Regions from separate parts of the Kitasatospora sp. NPDC022785 genome, predicted to be linked through region 1. Evidence: riboswitches for the same ligand, from Rfam matches in the RefSeq annotation. Region 1 holds a riboswitch; each other region holds the start of a gene.

The links. A riboswitch is a leader RNA that binds a small molecule or an ion and turns the genes downstream of it on or off. The one in region 1 is predicted to bind cyclic di-AMP.
Region 2: linked by a shared signal. The riboswitch ahead of ACZ3YO_RS01175 (C40 family peptidase) and the one ahead of ACZ3YO_RS35795 (M23 family metallopeptidase) in region 1 are both predicted to bind cyclic di-AMP.
Region 3: linked by a shared signal. The riboswitch ahead of ACZ3YO_RS20080 (M23 family metallopeptidase) and the one ahead of ACZ3YO_RS35795 (M23 family metallopeptidase) in region 1 are both predicted to bind cyclic di-AMP.
Region 4: linked by a shared signal. The riboswitch ahead of ACZ3YO_RS38740 (transglycosylase family protein) and the one ahead of ACZ3YO_RS35795 (M23 family metallopeptidase) in region 1 are both predicted to bind cyclic di-AMP.

Annotation. Positions count from the first base shown of each region.
Region 1 is NZ_JBVHHB010000034.1:69,744-73,319, forward strand. It holds gene ACZ3YO_RS35785 (alpha/beta fold hydrolase) at 1-751, opposite strand, end outside; gene ACZ3YO_RS35790 (YiaA/YiaB family inner membrane protein) at 879-1,169, opposite strand; cyclic di-AMP (ydaO/yuaA leader) riboswitch at 1,415-1,573, shown strand; gene ACZ3YO_RS35795 (M23 family metallopeptidase) at 1,586-2,446, shown strand; gene ACZ3YO_RS35800 (hypothetical protein) at 2,562-3,434, opposite strand; gene ACZ3YO_RS35805 (GNAT family N-acetyltransferase) at 3,477-3,576, shown strand, end outside.
Region 2 is NZ_JBVHHB010000001.1:272,355-275,930, reverse strand. It holds gene ACZ3YO_RS01180 (C40 family peptidase) at 1-769, opposite strand, end outside; gene ACZ3YO_RS01175 (C40 family peptidase) at 995-2,134, opposite strand; cyclic di-AMP (ydaO/yuaA leader) riboswitch at 2,145-2,300, opposite strand; gene ACZ3YO_RS01170 (C40 family peptidase) at 2,625-3,576, opposite strand, start outside.
Region 3 is NZ_JBVHHB010000011.1:203,579-207,154, reverse strand. It holds gene ACZ3YO_RS20085 (MFS transporter) at 1-725, opposite strand, end outside; cyclic di-AMP (ydaO/yuaA leader) riboswitch at 1,037-1,196, shown strand; gene ACZ3YO_RS20080 (M23 family metallopeptidase) at 1,200-2,240, shown strand; gene ACZ3YO_RS20075 (DUF2470 domain-containing protein) at 2,647-3,366, opposite strand; gene ACZ3YO_RS20070 (MFS transporter) at 3,561-3,576, shown strand, end outside.
Region 4 is NZ_JBVHHB010000046.1:16,744-20,319, forward strand. It holds gene ACZ3YO_RS38735 (hypothetical protein) at 1-430, opposite strand, end outside; cyclic di-AMP (ydaO/yuaA leader) riboswitch at 822-986, shown strand; gene ACZ3YO_RS38740 (transglycosylase family protein) at 971-2,254, shown strand; gene ACZ3YO_RS38745 (hypothetical protein) at 2,487-2,687, shown strand; gene ACZ3YO_RS38750 (LacI family DNA-binding transcriptional regulator) at 2,747-3,576, opposite strand, start outside.

The sequences.
Region 1 (3,576 bases):
CGTCCTCGATCATCACCTTGCGGGCGCGCAGGGCGGCGGCCTGCCGGTCGGCGACCAGCTCCGGCTCAGGGAAGTCGGGGTCCTTGCCGCCCATGACGACCAGCGCCGGGCACTTCACGGCGGCGGTCCAGCCGACGGGCGCGGAGTCCCCGTGGACCTGCCCGCGGATGGCGGTCTTGCGGCCGGGCGTCCGCATCGCGGCGACCAGCCCGTCGACGTACGCGTCGAAGTCGGCCGGCTTGGCGGTGGGGTAGGCCATCTTCCGGTGGTAGAGCCCCCAGACCGCGGGGGAGTGCACCAGCAGCGTGCCCATCACGGCGAACGTCGCGCGCTGCAGGGCGTTCGGCGGCAGGTTCTCGACGAAGGCGTCCAGCAGCACGATCCCGGCGACCCGCTCGGGCGCGTCCCCGGCGGCCTTGACCACGGTGGCGCCGGTGTACGAGTTGCCGGCGAGGACGGCGCGCTCGATGCCGAGGTGGTCGAGCAGGGCGAGGACGTCGGTGGCGATCGCGGCCGGCGAGTAGTCCCCCCAGGCGATCGAAGACTCGCCGAAGCCGCGCAGGTCCATCGTGATCACCCGGTGGCCGGCGGCGACCAGCAGCGGGCGCAGGTGGCGGTAGGCGGCCCGGCTGTCGAGCATCCCGGGGAGCAGGACGACGGGGGCGCCGTCGCCCTGCTCGGTGTCGTCGTAGGCGAGCCGGCCGCCGGGAACGTCGAGGTACTGGGTGGTGGGGGCGGTGGTGCCGGACATGGGGGCCTCCTCGGTCCGCCGGGACTGTCATCGGCTGGTGTGCCGATAGCCATAAAGCTAAGGCTAATAGCCTTAGCCGTCAAGTGGCCGACGGGGCTTTGCCCGAGGGGCGGGCGGCCGCGGGGCGTCAGACCCCCTCCACCTTGAACGGGTCGTGCTCGGCCAGCAGCTTCTCCAGCCGGGCCTGGTCCACCCGGGTGACGATCTCGTTGGTCTCCTGCTTGTCGCGGATCACCTTGGCCAGGGTGAACGAGGAGGTGACGGTGTAGAGCAGGCCGATCCCGAGGAAGGCCCGGGTCCAGCCGCCCACCGGGAGGTAGGCGATCCCGACCGCGAGGGTGGTGCCGGAGAGTGCGAAGGAGAGCACGGCCTGGACGTAGTACGCGGCCGTGGTGCGTGACTGCATCGGTGCGTTCATGGCGCCAGGATGGCCGCGTCCGACCGGGCCGCACATGAGTAGAAGTACTCAGATGGGGGGTCGTTCGTTGACGTCCAATCACGTTCGGTAGTGTCAGTTGTCGTCAAACCCCCCAAAACACCCATCAGGTCACGTAGTGTCCGGACCGTGTCCTGCTGCCCCGAACGGATGGCTTGGAATCAGGGGCTCCTAGGATTAACGTTTGATAACGCAGCGCGGTCCGCAACGCCGTACCCAGACGGCACCGTGCGCCGTCGCCTAATCCCACCGACCGGCCTCCGGGCAGGTCAGGGAGCCGGGGAACCACGTTCCTTGGGGTGAATCGGCCGGGCCCAGGCCCAGCCGTAGGAGACCTTCCTGCTCCGAACCCGTCAGCTAACCCGGTAGGCGCGAAGGAAGGAAAGGAGCGCGCCTCCGTGGCGTCGACGCACTCTCCGGCACACCTGCCCGGCTCCCCCGCCGGCACCCAGCTGCTCGACCACCCGTGGCCGCCCGCCCACCCCGGCGAGTACGGCGGGCCCTCCGACGAGGCCGCCCCGCAGACCGCCGAGGCCAACCGGCACCGGATGCCGCGTCAGACCCGCGGGACCGCGCCACTGCTCGGCGTCACCGCCGTCGCCGCCACCCTGGGCGCCACCGGCTTCGCCTCCGCGACCCCGGCCGCCGCGCCCGCCGTCGAGGCCCCCGACGAGACCCCGGTCACCCTCGCCGCCGACCCCGGCCTCGCGCTCGCCGCCCGGATCCAGCAGCAGGCCGACAGCCAGCGCACCGCCGCCGAGGAGACCGCCCGGCTCGAGGCCGCCAAGGAGGCCGAGGCCAAGCGTGCCGCGCAGCAGCAGGAGGCCAAGCGGGCCGCCGAGGAGGCCGAGAAGGCCAAGCTCGCCGCCATCAACCTGCCGGTGCGCGACTACAACCTCTCCGCCCACTACGGCCAGAGCGCCTCGTACTGGGCCCACCTGCACACCGGCCTGGACTTCGCCGCGGACACCGGCACCCCCGTCTACGCGGTCGGCCAGGGCACCATCACCTCGGCCGGCTGGGCCGGCTCCTACGGCTACCGGATCGTCGAGACGCTGCCCGACGGCACCGAGATCTGGTACTGCCACCTCTCCTCGATCATCAAGGGCTCCGGCAAGGTCGTCCCCGGCCAGCAGCTCGGCAAGGTCGGCGCCACCGGAAACGTCACCGGCCCGCACCTGCACCTGGAGGTGCGCCCCGGCGGCGGCGCCCCGGTCGACCCGGAGACCTGGTTCGAGCAGCGCGGCATCACCCCCTGAGGCATCGCATCCCCTGAGGCACCGCACCGCCTGAGACGCCGCACCGTCTGAGACGCCGCACCGTCTGACGCACCGCGAGGAAAGGGCGCCCCGGCCCGGGGCGCCCTTTCGCGTCTCACTCCGCCGGCAGCTGCGCCAGGTAGGCGTCGATCTCCTCCTGGCCCGGCTCCGGCGCGAGGTCCGGGAACTCCGCCACCAGCAGCCGCGGAAGCCCCGGCACCGTCCACTCGCCGATCAGGTCCAGCGCCGCCTCGGCCGCCGCCTCCTCGAACGCCCCGAAGTCCCCGGCCAGCTCGTCCGGCATCGGGCGCCCCAACGCCGTCAGCTCCGCCAGATTGCGGTAGCTGCGCCGCATCAGGCCCTGCTCCAGCAGTAGCCGGGCACCGTCCGTGGCCATCCCGACCGAGAGCACCCGGGCCGCGCCCCAGCCGTCCTCGTCCAGCTCGTCCAGCCACCCGGCCGCCGCCAGCGCCTCGAACGCGGCCCGCCGGTCCTCCTCCGGCAGCTCCCGGAACGCCGCCAGCCACTCCCGCACCGCCGCCTCGTCGGCGACGTCCACGTCGTGCGCGCACAGCAGCACCGCGTACAGCCGGGGCCAGGTCACCAGGTCGGCCCGGCGCAGCAGCCCGGCCGCCACCTCGCCCTGCCACTCGGCCTCCGCGTGCAGCCGCTCCTGCCGCTTGGCGTTGAGCCGCTTCGTCGCCCGCTGGTGATCGATCAGCAGCCGCACCGCCTCGCCGTACGCCAGAGGGTCCTGCTCCGGCGCGGGCTGGACGTACAGGTGGAGCCGCTCGTACAGCAGCTGTTCCACGGCGTCCGAGGTCAGCTCCGGCCAGCCGTCGTGCATCCTGCTCTCGCCCAGCTCCAGCAGCGCCAGCACCGCCCGCAGCGGGGATTCGGCCACCGGCGCGCGGCCCTCGGCCTCCGCCCAGGCGAGCAGGTCGGCGGCCTTGGTGCGCGGGGCGAGCCGCAGGTCTTCTTCTTCCATGTCACGTACGGTAACCGGAAAGCCCGGGTAGGGTCGGCTGACATGGTCCCCGTCCGACTCACCGGCCCCCGCCTGGCCATCCGCGAGTTCCACCACACGCCGGGCGACACCGACGCGCTGCACGCGATCTTCGGCGACCCGG
Region 2 (3,576 bases), on a different contig from region 1:
GCGAGCCGATCATCTTCACGGCGGCGGCCAGCGCGGCGGCGCCGCGTTCGGAGGCGGGCGGGGCGGTGCCCAGGTCGAGCCGGTCGGTGCCGCGGGTGGCGCGCTGCTCGGCCTCGCGGGCGTCCTGGGCGGCCATCCGGGCCCGTTCGCCGGCGCCCAGGCTGTTGAGCAGCTTCTGCGCCTCGGCCAGCCGCTGCTGGATCTGCTGTTTGCTGTCGGCCAGGATGCGGCGGGTCTGGTCCAGCTCGGAGAGCCTGGCGGAGGCCTCGGCACGGCGCTGGTCGAGCCGGCGCTGACGGGCCACCACCTCGTGCAGCGTCTCGTTCTGCCGCTCGGCGGCCTGGTCCAGACTGCGGGCCCGGGAGAGGTAGCCCTCGGGGTCGGTGGAGAGCATCAGCTGGACGGTCTGCGTCATGCCTCCGCCGCGGTACTCGGCGCCGGCCACGGTGGCGAGGTCGCCGCGCAGCTGGTTGAGCTCGTCCTGGGCGACGGCGACCTGCTGCTGGAGGGTGCCGGTCTCGTGCTGGAGCCGCTGCTGGGCGTCGAGCGCCGCGTTGTGCTTCTCCGAGGCCTGCTCGGCCTCGTCGTAGAGCTGCTCGACCTGCGCCTTGACGTCCTTGCGGCTGGAGGGCGTGTCCGGCGAGCCCGGCGCGGCCTGGGCGGTGCCGCCACCGGCCATACCGAGCACGGTGGTGGCCGCCGCTGTCAGCACCAGCGCACGGGCGAGCGCGTGCGCTCCTGACAGCGGGGAACGGCGGTGCACGGCCATGCGACGGTGGCTCCAATCCTGCGGCCCGGCCCCGCCGCCGCACCGGGGGTGGGCGGCTCGTGAGCGGGAGTCCGGTGGCAGACGTTAGCGAGTCCGGGCGATCGAGTCCAAACCCCTCCCAACCCGAATATTTGACCCTCAATCGGACATCTGCCCGAGCCGCCGGAAAAGCCGCAGGCCCGGCCTCCCACGAGGGGAGGCCGGGCCTGTCGGGGCCGATGCGGATCAGACGCGCACGATGGCGGAGATCGGCAGCATGGTGGCGGTCTCGTACCGGACCACCGCACCGGGCTTCGGCGCGTGGATGACCTGCCCGCCGCCCACGTACAGGGCGACGTGGCTGGCGTCGGCACGGTAGATGATCAGGTCGCCGGGCTGGGCGTTGGCGATGTTGGTGCCGACGTTGGTCCCGTAACCGGCCTGCTGCTGCGAGGTGCGCGGCAGCGAGACGCCCGCCTGCGCATAGGCCCAGCCGGTGAGGCCGGAGCAGTCGAAGGAGCTCGGGCCGGTGGCGCCGTAGACGTACGGCGAACCGAGCTTGCTCTCGGCGGCGGCGATCGCGGCGGCGGCGCGCGAGCCGTTGGCGGCCGGCGCGGCGGGCTTGGCGGCGGCCGGCGCCGAGGACGACGCACCGAGGTCGGTGCGGCTGTTGTCGCGGGAGGCGCGGTCGGCGTCGGCCTTGGCCTTCGCCTCGGCCTTGGCGGCGTCCGCCTTGGCCTTCGCCTCGGCGGCGGCCTTCTCCTCGGCCGCGCGCAGCGCCTGGCGCTCCTGCTCGGTCAGCGTGTTGAGCAGGTCCTGGGCCTTGGCCAGCTTGCCCTGGACCTCCTCCTTGGAGGCCTTCAGCTGCTGGGTGGTGGTCTCCAGCTCGCCGAGCTTGGCCTGGGCCTCGTTGCGGTCCTGGTCGAGCTTGCGCTGCTGCTCCTGGAGGTCCTTCAGCGCACCGGACTGGGTGCTGCTGGCCTGGGTCAGCGCACCGGCCTGGTTCAGGAAGTTGTCCGGGCTGGACGAGAGCATCAGCTGGACGGTCGACGATATGCCGCCGTTGCGGTACTGCTCGCCGGCGATCTCGGCGAGGCCGCCCTGGGCCTCGGTCACCGAGGCCTGCTGACGGGCCACCTGGTCCTGGAGCTCGCCGACCTGCTTCTGCAGCTCCTGCTGCTTGGCCTGGGCACCGTTGTACTTCTCGGTCGCCTGCTCGGCCTGCTCGTTGAGCTGGTCGACCTGCTCCTTGACCTGGTCCTTGGTCGGCGTCGGGTCGGCGTGGGCGCCGGACTGCGCGGAGAGGGCGACGGCAGCGGCGGCGACACCGGTCAGGATCGAGACCCGGGCGCGGCCGGCAGGCTTGGGACGACGATGGGACGCCACGAAGGCGGACTCCTTCTTCCAACGCCCGCCTACCGGGTGAGCTGACGGGTTCGGGCCGGAAGCGTGCCCTACGACGCCTCACCGGCCGTTCCAGCGGCCGACCTGGCGCCGATTCACCCCGGAGGAACATTGGTTCCCCGGCTCCGCTCCACAGCGCCCCCGACTGCTGGGCTCCCCGTCGGACCGGTCTGCGACCCGTCCCGCTGCTTCACGAACTCGGCGGTAAACCCCCGCCGCCACCCAGGCTGGGTGATCGACTGTGCGGTGGTTCGAGGCACGACCCTAGTAACAGAACCGTGATCCGTTCAAATCCTTGTCAGAAAAAAGACGGAAGAATACCCAAGTTCATTTGTGAATATGACCGGGTGTGACGGGCGCCGTACGCGGAGCTGATCATTTCTCACATACGGCCGGGAACACCGACGCCACCCCCGCTCGGAGGTGGCGCGGATCACAGGGCCGGATCCCGGCCCCTGGGCGTGTCGGTCCGTCAGACCCGGCGGATGGTGTTGATCTTCATCGCGTCGGCCTTCATCACCTTCACCACATCGCCGGTGTGCGGCGCGTGCACCACCATGCCGTTGCCGATGTACATCGCGACGTGGCTGCGGTCGTCGCGGTAGATGATCAGGTCGCCCGGCTGGGCCTCGGCGAGCGAGGGCACCCGGGTGCCGACGTTGCCCTGTGCCTGCGAGGTGCGCGGCAGCGAGACGCCGGCCTTCCCGTACGCCCAGACCATCAGGCCGGAGCAGTCGAAGGTGCTCGGGCCGGTGGCGCCCCAGATGTACGGCGAGCCCTGCTTGCTCATCGCGTTGGAGACGGCCGCCCCGGCGAGACCGGAGGCCTGCGGCAGGCTGCCGAGGTCGGCACGCTCGCTACCGCGCGAGGCCCGGTCGTCCTGCTGCTGGGCGGCCTTCAGCGCGGCCCGGTCCGCCGCACTCAGCGAGTTCAGCAGGTCCTGGGCCTCCTTCAGCTTCTTGTTGACCTCGGCCTTGGACTGGTTCAGGTCCTTGGTCGTGGTGTCCAGCGAGGCGAGGATCGCGGCGGCCTCGGTCTTCTGCTGGTCCAGCCGGCGCTGCTGGTCCTGGAGGCCCTTGAGCGCGTCGGCCTGGCTGGAGCTGGCCTGCTGCACGCTGGAGGCCTTGTCCAGGTAGCCGGACGGGTCGGAGGAGAGCATCAGCTGCACGGACGGGTCGATGCCACCGGTGCGGTACTGCTCGCCGGCCACCGCGGCCAGCCCGCCCTGAAGCTGGGTCATCTGGTCCTGGCCGCGTGCCACCTGGTCCTGGAGCTGGTCGGCCTGCTTGCGGAGCTGGTCGGCCCGCTCCTTGGCGCCGTTGTACTTCTCGGTCGCCTGCTCGGCCTCCTCCTGGAGCTGGTCGATCTGCGCCTTCACGTCCTCCTTCTTGGGGGACGGGGTCGGCGCGGCGTGGGCGGCGACC
Region 3 (3,576 bases), on a different contig from region 1:
CCGGCCGCGCCGGTCAGCCAGACCCCGGGGGTCAGCCCGTCGCCGGCCGCGGTCAGGGCGTAGGTGACGGAGCCGAGGGCCAGCGCGGCCAGCGCCGCGCCGAGCACGTCGAACCGGCCGGTCGCGCTCTCGTCCCGGCTCTCCGGCACGTGCCGGGACGCCACGGCCACGACCACCACGGCCAGCGGGATGTTCAGCAGGAAGATCCACCGCCAGCCGGGGCCGTCCACCAGCCAGCCGCCGAGGAAGGGGCCGACCGCGGCCGACACCCCGCCCAGGCCCGACCAGAGGCCGACCGCCGTCGAGCGGTCGTCCGGGTGGTAGACGGCCTGAAGCATCGCCAGCGAGCCGGGCGTGAGCAGTGCCCCGCCGATGCCCTGGACCGCGCGGGCGGCGATCAGCACCTCGATGGTGGGTGCGGCGGCGCAGGCCGCCGAGGCGACGGCGAACCAGATGACGCCGAGCAGGAAGACCCGGCGCCGGCCGTAGCGGTCCCCGAGCGCGCCGCCGAGCAGGATCAGCCCGGCCAGGGTGAGCAGATAGGCGTTCAGAGTCCACTGCAGCGCGGCGAGCGGGGCCCCGAGATCGGTGCCGATCCGGGGCAGGGCGACGTTCACGACCGTGCCGTCGAGCATCGCCATGCTGGAGCCGAGCACCGTCGCCAGTAGTACCCAGCGGCCCTGCGCGGTGCCCAGGCGCAGAGTGCCGGCCTCGGAGTTGGTCACGGCCCGATCGTCCGCCCCGGGGGGCCGACGTGACAAGGGTCACCGGGGGTGTGTCGGTGAATGGCTTTCCGTAGGTGATCGCATGCGGACGGACACCGAAATCGGCGGAGCGTCGTGGATCAGTGGCTCGCGGTGAATCGATTGTGCACGTACTGTGCAGCCGATCATTCGGAGTGTCACCGTCATTCCGGCTTTTGTTGCCCGTTCAAGAGATCGACATTGCTTCACCCGATCGGATGGGCTTTAGTTCAGCGACCGCCCGGCGTTGGCCCGGGTGGCCACCGGGTGGAACGCCTAGTCCTGCCGCTGCCTGGTGGTACGAACTGAACTCTGTACGGCAGGAGCGGGGGACCCAAAGGTAAGTCGCCGGACCGGAATTCACGGTCCGGCTTGGGGTGAAGCCGCGCATGCGGCCGGGCAACTCCAGCCCGAACCCGACAGCTCACCTCGCAGGCGTCGGAGAGGAAATTCCCCATGCCCGCACAGGCTCGTCGTATCGCCCTGCCCCGCGCCGCCCGCATCGGTATCGCCACCGCCGTCACCGGCGCCGCGTTCGCCCTTCCGCTGGTGACCACCATCAGCGCCCAGGCCCACACCGCCCCGGCCGCGAAGCCCGCGCAGACCAGCACCTGGACCGGCGCCACCAGCGTCGACGCCGCCCCGGCCGCCGCCGCTCCGGCCGCCGCTCCGGCCGCCGCCGAGGCCGCCAAGCCGGCCGCCGCCCCGGTCGAGGAGAGCTACAAGGTCGTCGGCGGGGACACCCTGTCGAAGATCGCCAACGCCAAGCACGTCGACGGTGGCTGGCAGGCGCTGTACGACCACAACCGCTCGGTCGTCGGCTCCAACCCGAACCTGATCTTCCCGGGCCAGAAGCTCGCGCTCGCCGCCAAGGCCGTCGCCGCTCCGGCCGCCGCCGAGGCCGCCAAGCCGGCCGCCCCCGCCAAGCCCGCCTCGCAGGACTCGGCGAAGCCGGCCACCCACGCCGCCGCCCCGAAGCCGGTCCAGGCCGCCAAGCCCGCGCAGGCCCCGGCCGTCAAGCCGGCGCCCGCCGCCGCCAAGCCGGCCGCCCCGGCCACCACCCCGGCCCCGGCCGCGGTGGCCAGCACCTCCGGCTACGTCGCCCCCGTCGCCAACCCGAAGCTCGGCACCGCCTACGGCGTGGCCGGCTCGATGTGGGCCTCCGGCCACCACACCGGTGCCGACTTCGTCGCCTCCACCGGCACCCCGCTGCGCGCCATCGCGGCCGGCACCGTGGTGAAGGCCGGCAACGGCGGCGCCTACGGCAACGAGGTCGAGATCAAGCTCGCCGACGGCAAGTACGCCCAGTACGCGCACCTGTCCTCGATCGGCGTGAAGATCGGTCAGACCGTCACCGCCGGCCAGCAGATCGGTCTCTCCGGTGCGACCGGCAACGTGACCGGCCCGCACCTGCACTTCGAGATCCGCACCGGCTCGGAGTACGGCTCGGACATCGACCCGATCGCCTACCTGCGGGCGCACGGCGTCTCCATCTGACCTTCGGGCAGAGACCACCGCAGGGTGCGGGGCGTACGACCTCCCGGGATGGTCATGTCGGGTGACCGCTCGACCGGGTGATCGCCGCACCACCGGCGGAACAACGGGCGCGGGACACGCCCAGGCCGGCCCGGCTCGCGAAGCTACTTCGCGGGCCGGGCCGGCCGTTGTCGTTTTCCGGGGAGCTTCCTGGAGCGATGCTCGACCCGGTTCACGCCGCCTCGCTCGGGTCCCGCCTCGCTCGGGTCTCGCCGCCTCGGGTCTCGACCGGGTTCCCGACGCGCTTCACGCCTCGGTTCTCGGCTGGGTCGCGGTTCGGTGGCGTTCGGTGGCGGGTCCGGCTTCCGGCCCGGTGCCGGGGGCCCGGTTCGGCCCGTACGTCGGTTCGCGCTGCCCGCCCGCCCGGTCAGAACCGGTGGGCGGGCAGTCCGCTGTGGGCGGCGGTCAGCAGCTGGTGCACCCGGTGGCCGAACTCGTCGGCGTCGCGGGCCGGTTCGGGGAAGACCAGGCGGACGTCGCGGTGGCCGTGCGGGTGGTCGAGGCGGAGCACCAGGCCGTACCGGTCGAGCGCGAGGGGGCGGATCTCCGGGCGGCCGGCGAGGAGTCGGGGGTCGATCAGCCGGGTGAGCACGGCGAGCGCGTCGCGGTGGTCGTCGGCGAGGTGGGTGAGCAGGCCGGCCTCGTACGGGGCGAGCGGGTCGGGCGCGGCGAGGGCGAGATCGGCGCCGGTGAGCGCACTGGTGCCGTACGGGGTGGCGAGGACGGCGTGGGCGACGTCCAGGCGGAGGTGGACGCTGATGCCGTCGTCGGCGAGGTGGGCGACGTGGAGCCGGCCGGCGAGGGTGACGCGGCCGCGGACCCGGTCGCGCACGGCGACCGGGGCGACGTCGGTGAGGTCCAGGACGACGGCGAGACCGTCCGGTTCGCGGGTCACGGCCAGGGTGAGCGGCGAGTCGAGCGGTGCGCTCAGGCGCAGCCGGGAGCCGTGCACCGCGACCGGGGTGTCGAGGTCGTGATGCTCGCCGCAGGCGCGGACCACCACCGAGGAGGTGGCGCCGAGCAGGCTGCAGACCCGTTCGGCGGCGGTGGGCTCGGACACCTCGACGTCGGTGGGGCTGGGGCTCATGACGACCTCCGGATAAGTTAGGTGAGCCTAACCTAATAAGTTTGCCGGACGAGGGCAAGGTGGGCGGGGCGACTTCGGAGTGAGTGTGCATGTGGGTATAGGCCGCGCTTGCAAGTATCCGGCGAGCGGTCGTATTGTCGACGCTGGTAGTTGCACACGCAACGTCTTTGTTTGCTCCGGAAAGCGGTTCCCTCATGCCCCTCGCGCTCC
Region 4 (3,576 bases), on a different contig from region 1:
CCACGTTGCCCGCCGAGGCGAGGGTGACGGTGCGGTCGGCGGCGAAGGTGAGCGTGCCCGACGGCTCGACCAGCAGCGAGGCGACGGTGGCGTCGGTGTCGAGCAGCACCTTGTCGGTGATCCGGACGGCGCTCTGCGGGCCGGGTGTCCTGCCGCCCCAGCCGGTCGGGTCGGACCAGCGGCGGCCGCCCTGGTCGACGGTGGGCGCCGCGGCGGGCTGCCCGGGTGCGGCGGGGGTGCCGTCCTGGGTGCCGGCGGGAGGCGGCGCCCCGTGGTCCATCCCGGCCGCGTCCGGGTCCGTCCCCGCCGTGCCCGGGCCCGTCCCGTCCGGGTGCGTCCCCGCCGCGTCCGGGCCGCCCGGCGAGCGGCGCAGGATCTCCTCGCCGCTGACCGCCGCGAACACCGTGCCGACGGCGAGCCAGCGCAGCATCGTCCGGCGGCGTACGGCAGTTCGGGGATCAGCGGGCGGGATGTCCGGTCTGCGACGTTTTGCCCCGCGGTACACCCGGCGACGCTCTTCCGCCGGCCGACCGGCGTCCGGCTCCTCGTCCATGGCCATCGTTGCGTAGCCCTCCCCCCAGACGGCTGCGTCAGTCCTGACCCTCTGAAGCATAGGCAGTTGCGTTGACCCCGACGGGCGTTGCGCGAAAACGGTCATTTCTGATCATGGTGGACAGCCATACGGCACGTGTTCCGCAAACCGTGACGAGCGTCACACATGTTTGCGGTTTGAACTTAAGTCTGCTTAACGTGCTCCCCGTTCGTGGCCACACGGACCCAGCTCATCCGCAACGCCGAGTCCTGCCGTCGGGTGCGCTGGCAGCGCAGAAACGCACCACGGCAGGAGCGGGGGAACCACAGGTAAGTCGCCCCGGACCGGTCCGCGTACCGGTTCAGGGCTAGGGGTGAAGCCGCGTCCACAGCGCGGCCGGGCAACTCCAGCCCGAATCCGACAGCTCACCTCGCAGGCGTGGGAGAGGACCGCATCTTCATGCTGCCCACCAACGGCACCCGCCTGTCCGGCCGTACCCGTCGCGCGATCGCCACCCTCGGCGTCGTCGGCATCGGCCTCACCGTCCCCTGCCTGACCACCGGCACCGCCTCCGCCGCCTCCGTCGCCACCTGGGACAAGGTCGCCCAGTGCGAGAGCACCGGCAACTGGAGCATCAACACCGGCAACGGCTTCTACGGCGGCCTCCAGTTCACCAACAGCACCTGGGCCGCGTTCGGTGGCACCGCGTACGCGGCCCGCGCCGACCTCGCCACCAAGGACCAGCAGATCGCGATCGCCGAGAAGGTGCTCGCCGTCCAGGGCCCCGGCGCTTGGCCCGTCTGCTCCGTCCAGGCCGGTCTGACCAAGGGCGGCACCCCCGCCGCCGTCGACACCACCACCGCCGCCAAGCCCGCCGCGCAGACCCCGGCCCCGGCCGCCAAGCCGGCCACCCAGGCGCAGCCCCAGGCCGCCGCCAAGCCGGCCGCGCCGAAGGCCGACCAGGCCCCGGCCTCCACCGACTCCGCCAAGCCGCAGGGCGGCCACGACTGGTCGCAGAAGTGGCAGGACAAGGCCGCCTCCAACGACTACACCGTGGTCGCCGGCGACTGGCTCGCCTCGATCGCCGACAAGAACCACGTCCAGGGCGGCTGGGAGCGGCTGTACGAGCTCAACCGCTCCACCCTGACCGACGGCCCGCACGTCATCTACCCGGGCCAGCACCTGACCTTCGGTGACCGCGCCAAGGACCAGGCCTCGGACGAGTCCGGCAAGAACTTCGACTGGTTCAACCGTTCCGCCGGCAACTCCGGCCAGGCCGCCGCGGGCACCGCCGCCGCCAAGCCGGCCGCGCAGGCCCCGGCCGCCCAGGCCGACACCCAGGCGCCCGCGCAGGCCGCCACCGGCAGCATGGCCGCCGCGGTCGCCTTCGCCGAGTCGAAGGTCGGCCAGGCGTACGTCTACGGCGGCACCGGCAACGGCGGCTGGGACTGCTCCGGCCTGACCCAGGCCGCGCTGCGCGCCGCGGGCATCTCCGTGCCGCGCGTCGCCGCCGACCAGGCCGCCGCCTCCACCCACGTCTCGCTGGACGCCCTCAAGCCGGGCGACCTGCTGTTCTGGTCCAACAACGGCCAGGACTCCGGCGTGTACCACGTCGCGCTCTACATCGGCGACGGCAAGTACGTCGAGGCCGCCAACCCCAGCTCGGGCGTGCGCACCCAGACCATCGCCAACTGGGCCCCGGACTTCGCCGGCCGGGTCTGACCCGCAGGTGCGGCTCCCGAGCCGCACCGCTACGCCGCAGCCCCCGGGGAGAGTCTGGTCGCTCCTCCCCGGGGGCTGCGGCGTGTCCGGCCGTTCCCGCCGGGCGTGCGACGCGAATCGTCGGACGCACCCCGGACCTGCCCGCCGACGGCGGCGAGCGGGGTGGCGAAGACCGTGGTGGAATCGGCGCGCAGCGGGCATGCTGCTGCTTCGCACCCGAGAAGGAGTCTCCATGGCCCAGATCACCGTCACGCTCGACGCCAATCTCGCCATCGACGTGATGATGCTCGCCGGTACCAAGAACCCGCAGGACGCCGTCGAGCTGGTCCTGCGCGACTACCTGGCCCGGGGCCGGCACACGGAGACCCGGACCGGCGACGCCGCCGACGACCGGCGGGTGAGCCCGGACCGCCCGATCGCCCAGGACGGCTGAACAACGCGACGACCGGGGCCCGGAGAGCAATCCGCTCTCCGGGCCCCGGTCGTTGTCGTTCAGCGGGCGCCGGCGCCCGTGGAGCCGCGCATCACCAGCTCCGGCTGGAACATGAACTCCCCGCGCTGGGCGGCGTCCCCGCCCACCTCCTCCAGCAGGGCGTCGACGGCCGCGGTGGCCATCGCCTCGACCGGCTGGCGGATGGTGGTCAGCGGCGGCTCGGTGAACGCTATCAACGGCGAGTCGTCGAAGCCGACCACCGAGACGTCGTGCGGCACCAGGAGCCCGCGCTGGCGCACCGCGCGGATCGCGCCGAGCGCCATCATGTCGCTGCCGCAGACGATCGCCGTGCAGCCCTTGTCGAGCAGCGCGCCGGCCGCCGCATGCCCGCCCTCCACGCTGAACAGCGTGTGGTGGACGAGCGCCTCGGCCTCCTCCTGCGTCTTGCCGAGCACCTCGCGCATGGCCGCCGTGAAGCCCTCGATCTTCCGCAGCACCGGCACGTACCGGCGCTGCCCGACGGCCAGGCCGATCCGCTCGTGGCCGAGTTCGGCCAGGTGCTGGACGGCCATCCACATCGCGGCCCGGTCGTCCGGCGAGATGAACGGCGCGTCGATCTTCTCGCTGAAGCCGTTGATCAGTACGAACGGCACCTGCCGGCCGGTCAGCCGGGCGTACCGGTCGTGGTCGGCGGTGGTGTCCGCGTGCAGGCCGGAGACGAAGACGATGCCCGCCACGCCCCGGTCGACCAGCATCTCCACCAGTTCGTCCTCGGTGGAGCCGCCGGGCGTCTGGGTGCAGAGCACCGGCGTGAAGCCGTGCCGGCTCAGCACCTGCTCGATCACCTGCGCGAGCGCGGGGAAGATCGGGTTGCTCAGCTCCGGCGTGA